DNA from 2 places in the Sphingomonas sp. P2_B6 genome. Region 1 is predicted to be linked to the other one. Evidence: riboswitches for the same ligand, from Rfam matches in the RefSeq annotation. Region 1 holds a riboswitch; the other holds the start of a gene.
The links. Region 1 has a riboswitch for glycine ahead of gcvT (glycine cleavage system aminomethyltransferase GcvT). Riboswitches for the same ligand answer to the same signal wherever they lie in the genome.

Region 1 (3,401 bases):
TGGGCGCCCGGCCAATTCCGGGCGGAGCGTTGGAGGAAAGCGCGAGCCCACCCCCAACCCCTCCCGCAAGCGGGAGGGGAGTACGTCACATCAAAGCTTCGCGACGAAAGCGGCGTAGGCCGCCTCATCCATCAGGCCCTTGAGTTCTTCCGGATCGCTGAGCGTCAGTTTGAAGAACCAGCCCTCGGCCTCGGGATCTTCGTTGACGAGCCCGGGATTGTCGCCGAGCGCGGCATTGCCTTCAAGCACGGTGCCGGAGACCGGCGAATAGACGTCCGATGCGGCCTTGACCGATTCGACCACCGCGGCCTCGTCGCCCTTCGCCAGTTCCTTGCCCTCCGCCGGCACGTCGACGAACACGATGTCGCCGAGCTGGCCTTGCGCGTACTCGCTGATGCCGACCGTGCCGATGTCGCCGTCGACATCGACCCATTCATGATCTTCGGTGAAGTAACGGCTCATCTTACTTGCCTCCTGCTCGGACATAGCGGTGTGGAATCAGCGGCATCGCGGTGACGGTCGCCTGGTGGACCTTGCCGCGCTGCGTAATCTGGATGACGGTGCCGATCGCCGCCATCGCGGCGGGCACATAGGCCATGGCGATCGGCGCACCGAAGCTCGGGGCGAAACCGCCGCTGGTGACCTTGCCGACCTCGGAACCCTCCGCATCGACCACCGCCGCGCCCTCGCGCACTGGCTGGCGGCCTTCGACGACCAGGCCGACGCGCTTGACCGCCGCGCCCTGCTCGCGCTCGAGCAGGATACGCTCGGCGCCCATGAAATTGCCTTCCTCGCGACGGCGCTTGGACAAAGCGAAGCCGAGATCGGCCATCACCGGCGTGGTCTTGGGATCGAGATCATGCCCGTAGAGCGGCAAGCCGGCCTCGAGCCGCAGCGAATCGCGCGCGCCGAGCCCGATCGGCTTCACTTCGGCCTCGGCGGTCAGCGCATCGGCGAGTGCCTCGGCAGCCTCGGCCGGCACCGAAATCTCGAACCCGTCCTCACCGGTATAGCCCGAGCGGCTGATCCACAGCGGCGTGCCGTTCCACTCGAACGCACCCGCGGTCATGAACACCAACGCCTCGACGCCCGGCACCAGCCGCGACAGCACGTCAACCGCCTTGGGGCCCTGGAGCGCGAGCAGCGCCTGCTCGTCCATGATGTTGATCGTGATGTCCTCGGGCAGGTGATCGAGGAGATAGGAGATGTCGTCATATTTGGTCGCGCCGTTGACGACCATGTAGATGCCGTCCTCGCGGCGCGTGACCATCAGATCATCGAGAATGCCGCCATTCTCCGCGAGCAGCAGCGAATAGCGCATCTTCGTAGGGGCAAGCCCCTTGATGTCGCCCGGCAGCAGCGCTTCGAGCGCGGCATCGGCGCCGTCGCCGGTAAAGAGCAGCTGGCCCATATGGCTGACGTCGAACAAACCGGCGGAGTCGCGCGTCCACAGATGCTCGGCCATGATGCCTTCATACTGGACGGGCATGTGATAGCCGGCGAATTCGACCATCCGGCCGTCCCGCGCACGGTGCCACGCATCGAGCGGCAGCGTCTGGATCTCGATTTCGGGGCCTTCGTTGTCACTCAATGCCGGTCTCCGTCACAAGGTGTCACGGCGTTACGCAGCGCATCTTACGCCGCGTTTCGCCGCCCCCTCTGTCACGGGAACCTGAGAGCTTTGACCACCCGCTTGCGCAGGATGGCTTACCCCTTCGGTGGGCCGGGCAAACATCGCCTCGGCCGCTTTCCAGAGTGTCGATAGCCCGCGCGGTCCGGTGTGCCTGAGAGATTCCGGGGCGGTTGCTCCTTCGGCGCCCTGGATCAGGGATTCCATGCCAAGCCATTGCTTTGACAAGGGTCCCACGTCCGGGGTCTCTCCCGCGCGTGCCTATGGAAGTTGCCCTCCATCGACATGCCCGGTGTGACGCGGTGCAGCATGCGAGTCAATCGGCCTTGGTAACGCTTTTAGCTAAGCCATCAATTTGAGGGCACGGTGCCGCCATCCGTCATACAGCAGTTCCATACCCGCAAGGTCACGAAGCGCCGCCGGGTCGTGACGATGGTCCCCGGCGATGAGCAGACCGAAGACGCGGCGGACTGTCCACCCTGGCAAGGGGCGCTCGACCATCGCCAGGGCCTCGCCCGGCTCGGCGGCGCCTTCCTCGATCACGCGGTAATACCATCCGCTGCGCCGTTCCTTGACCATCAGTGCCGGGAGAGCCGGCCAGCGCAGCCGTTCAGCCTGCTTCCAGCAGGGTTGCCGGCCCTGGCTGATCTCGATCAGCGCGCGGCCCAGGCGGAACCGGTCGCCGATGCAGACCTGATCTTCGGTCAGCCCGAGCGTCGCGATATTCTCGCCAAAGGCCCCCGGCGCCGCGAGCACCGGATCGTCCACCCTGTCCTCGCTCCAGCGCGCATAATGATCATGGGGATAATGATGCAGCGCCTTGTCCGGTCCGCCATGAACGGTCGGATCGGCCTGCTCGTCGCCTTCCAGCCCAAGAAAGCCGATCTTCACCGGCCCGGTGACGGGAGACTTGGCGATGGCGCTGTTTTCACCCCGCCCGAGGTACCGGGCCTTACCCGTCAGCAGGGCAAAGGCCCGGACCTCGGTCACCGGGTGGCGTTGTACTTGAGCTGATCGTCGGTCAGCTGAAAGCCGACCAGCGCCTCGAAGGTAGCGCGCAGCACGGCCTGGCGAATCTCCGGACGAGTCAGCGGGTCGACCGCGGCGTCGCTGCCGCCCGCCTTGCGCTTTTCGGTCAGCTTCTTGCGGACATCTTCAGAAAGGCTGGCCGCCGCGCGGGAGATGGTGCTGCTCGCCTGGCCGCTGGCCGTCGCACGGTCCTGCCCGGCATTGAAATGCACGGAGACATGGCCGACGCGCTTGGCGATAACGGCGGTGCCGCCCCGCACGACGGTGATGAAATAGGGCAGACTCACGTCGCGCGCCGTATCGGTGCGCGCCCGGCGCGCCTGGATATCGAAGGTGACGGTGGTGACGATGTCGTCAGTCGCATCGGCGCAGGTGGAGCGGACATTGGTCATCACCGCCGCAACGTCGATCGCGGTCGCCGCGGTACTGGCCGGCGGATCGAACAGGGTGATATCGCCGGTCGCCGCGGGAACGCCGACGGTCGGACAGGCCGAACGGATCGCCGTGATGCCACCCGTTTCGTCAATGTCTCCGGTGGTGGAGCAGCCGCCGGCCAGCAGCATCAGGATGGCGGGAACGGCAATTTTCCGGGCTGTCACGGGCACACGCACCTTATCACATGGGAACACATAGGAAGGGGCCTCGCGCTCGCGCGCACCGGCCCCGGAACGACGCGCACCATAGGAACCGGCTTTCGCGCACGCAAGCAATCGCGTAGAGCCCATCGTGATGACCGATCTCC
Region 2 (3,401 bases), on a different contig from region 1:
GTTCGCCCCGTCGCCGATATAGGCGGACACGCCTTTCTCGCGGGCCAGGCCGATCAGGAACGGGATGAAGCCGTGGTCGCCAGTGCCGTGCACCGACGGCGCCAGCCGGATGGAGGCGGCCCGCACGCCGCGCGCCGCCAGAGCTATCGCGGCGGCCTCGGACCGGCGCGGGTAGGAGGGGTGCGACGCGGGCAGATCCGCCTCGGTCGCGACCCGGCCCGGCGCGAGCAACGCAAAGCCCGAGGTGACGAGCAACGGCCGGTCCGACCCCATCAGCGCGCTGCCCAATGTCTCGATCGCCAGCTGGTCCTGCCGCGCATTCTCGGCAAACCGGGAGAAATCATGGTTGAACGCGGTGTGGATCACGCCGTCCGCCGCCGCCGCGCCGCCGCGCAGAATATCGAGGTCGTCGAGCGTCCCGGACACGATTTCGGCGCCGGCCGCGGCGAGCGTCGCTGCCTTTTCCGCGGACCGGGCCAGTCCCGTCACCTGATGGCCGGCACTAACCAGTTCCTCGACCACCGCCGACCCGACCCAGCCGGTGGCACCCGTTACAAATACGCGCATCTGCTCATCTCCAGCATTTCGACCCGTCTATTGTCGTGATCGCTCTTATGCAGGTAAAGTAGTGACATTATCCTGGTATAAACACTAACTGGATGCGCCACGATGTCCGACGACAATATGCTCGGCACCTATCTCCGGAACCGGCGCACCAGGCTCGATCCCGCCTCGTTCGGGTTCGCCGGGCGGCGGCGGACCGCGGGGTTGCGCCGCGAGGAAGTGGCGCAGCGCGCCAATATCAGCCCGACCTGGTACACCTGGCTCGAACAGGGGCGCGGCGGAAAAGCTTCGGCCGAAGTGCTCGACCGCATCGCGACGGCATTGACCCTGACCGAGGTCGAGCGCGAGCATCTGTTCCTGCTCGGTCTCGGTCGCCCGCCCGCGGCCCAGTATCGTGGTAGCGATTCGATTACGCCGCGCTTGCAGCGGCTGCTCGACGTGCTGACCTGCAGTCCCGCCATCGTGCGCACCGCGACCTGGGACGTCGTCGCCTGGAACCGCGCCGCGGCGGTCGTGCTCACCAATTATGGTTCGATCCCGCCCGGCCAGCGCAATATCCTGCGCCTGATCTTCTGCGACGATCGCGTCCGCGCGGCGCAGCCGCAATGGGAATCGGTCGCCCGTTTCGTCGTGAGTTCCTTCCGGATCGACGCCGCACGCGCTGGCGCCGATGCCGAGGTCGCGCCGCTGGTCGAGGAACTCTGCCGGTCGAGCCCGGAATTCGCCTCGATGTGGCAGGACAATGAAGTGCGGACCTATGGCGACGGGACCAAGCATCTGCGCCATCCCCAGGTCGGCCTGATCGCCCTGGAATATTCCGCCTTCGCGGTGGACGGCCGGCCGGACCTCAGCCTGATCGTCTACAACCCGGCGACGCCGGACGACCGGGCGCTCATCCAGTCCCTGGTCGACGGATGGGAAGCGCCCGCCACGGAATCCCGCGCTGCCTGGGCATCCTGACCAGCGTGGCGATTGACTTGGCGCGGGCACTCGCTCACCTATCGGTCGTCGCACGGGAGAGATCGGCTTTGGCCGGCGCCGAAGGAGCAACCGCCCCGGAAACTCTCAGGCAAAAGGACCGCGCGACACAGACACTCTGGAGAGTGGTGCCACGGCACCCGCCGACGGGATAGCGATCTCAGGCAAAGGGACAGAGGGGGCATGCAACGGCGCGCACAGCGCCTGACAGGAGCATGCCTCGGTGACCTCACCTCTCGCGACCTCGACTTTTCCGGACCCGCGCTTTCGCCCGATCAGCATCGCCGAGATGTTCACCATCGGCATCGGCCCCTCCAGCTCGCACACGGTCGGGCCGATGCGCGCGGCGGCGGATTTCGCGCGGACCATCCTGGCGTTGCCGGAGCGCGCGACCAGGGTCGGCTGCAGCCTCTATGGTTCGCTTGCGCTGACCGGCATCGGCCACGGCACCGACGTCGCGGTCCTGCTCGGCCTGGCCGGCTGGGAGCCGGAAACGGTCGATCCGGAAACGGCGGCGGCGCTGGTCGCCGGGTTCCGCGCGGACAATGCGCTGCCGCTCGGGCGAGGAGGCGGAGAGGGCGGCTATCCGGTGGCGCTGGACGGCAAGGGCGGGATCGATTTCCATCCCGAACGCTTCGAGCCGGAACATCCCAATGCTCTCGATCTGACTGCCTGGTTCCCCGACGGAACGTCGCAGACGCTGCGCTATTATTCGGTCGGCGGCGGCACGATCCGGCGCGGCGGGGAGCGGCCGGAGCTTGGCAATGTCGCGGTGCGCCATCCCTTCACGTCGGGTGACGAGCTGCTGCTGGCGGCCGAGGCAGAGCATATCTCGATCAGCGAGCTGGTTCGCCGCAACGACACTGCCTGGCGCACCGCGGCCGAGACCGACGCGCTGCTCGACGGCGTCGCCGATGCGATGCGCGCCTGCATCGATCGCGGCATGGTGAAGGGTGGCATATTGCCGGGCGGCCTCAACGTGCGTCGCCGCGCCAAGGGGCTGCACGAAGCACTGATCTCCCGCTCGGAACGCGGCGCTCCGTCGCATACCATCCAATGGGTTAGTCTCTGGGCGCTGGCCGTGAACGAGGAGAATGCGGCCGGCGGTCGCGTGGTCACCGCGCCGACCAATGGGGCCGCGGGCATCATCCCCGCGGTGATCCGCTATTACGAGACGTTCGAGGGCCCGGCGACGCGCGAGGGCATTCGCATCTTCCTCTCGACCGCGGCGGCGATCGGCATGCTCTACAAGACCCGCGCCTCCATCTCGGCGGCGGAGATGGGCTGCCAGGGCGAGGTCGGCGTGGCTTGCTCGATGGCCGCCGCCGGCCTCGCGGCGGTGCTCGGCGCCACCAACGCCCAGATCGAGAATGCCGCGGAGATCGGCATCGAGCATAATCTCGGCCTCACCTGCGATCCGATCGGCGGGCTGGTCCAGGTGCCCTGCATCGAGCGCAACGCGATGGGCGCGGTGAAGGCGATCAACGCCGCCTATCTCGCGCTCGACGGGGACGGCACGCACATCGTCAGCCTCGACCAGGCGATTGAGACGATGCGCCAGACCGGCGAGGACATGCGTTCCAAATACAAGGAAACCAGCCTGGGCGGTCTCGCCGTCAACGTGGTGGAGTGCTGACAGGCAGTTGGATCAATAGGTGCAAGGATCAAACCGTTCGTCCTGAGTAGGGGCTGAGCGAAGTCGAAGACCCGTATCGCAGGACAGTTGGAGCGCATGACGCCTGTTCTTCGATACGCCATTCGACAAGCTCAATGGCTACTCAGGACGAACGGAAGGCGGTATGGGTTTCGGCTCTACACCTCGAGCCGCTCGTCAATAATCCCTCGAATAGCGCAGGTTG

Region 2: another riboswitch for glycine. It lies ahead of AC1DX5_RS12170 (L-serine ammonia-lyase); the one in region 1 lies ahead of gcvT (glycine cleavage system aminomethyltransferase GcvT).

What each region holds. Positions count from the first base shown of each region.
Region 1 covers NZ_JBFUDK010000004.1:226,219-229,619, forward strand. The annotation lists gene gcvH (glycine cleavage system protein GcvH) at 91-462, opposite strand; gene gcvT (glycine cleavage system aminomethyltransferase GcvT) at 464-1,591, opposite strand; glycine riboswitch at 1,762-1,894, opposite strand; gene AC1DX5_RS07750 (MOSC domain-containing protein) at 1,973-2,620, opposite strand; gene AC1DX5_RS07755 (hypothetical protein) at 2,617-3,222, opposite strand; gene ispH (4-hydroxy-3-methylbut-2-enyl diphosphate reductase) at 3,389-3,401, shown strand, end outside.
Region 2 covers NZ_JBFUDK010000007.1:127,216-130,616, reverse strand. The annotation lists gene AC1DX5_RS12180 (SDR family oxidoreductase) at 1-567, opposite strand, end outside; gene AC1DX5_RS12175 (helix-turn-helix transcriptional regulator) at 670-1,524, shown strand; glycine riboswitch at 1,568-1,655, shown strand; glycine riboswitch at 1,657-1,722, shown strand; gene AC1DX5_RS12170 (L-serine ammonia-lyase) at 1,766-3,178, shown strand; gene AC1DX5_RS12165 (translocation/assembly module TamB domain-containing protein) at 3,374-3,401, opposite strand, start outside.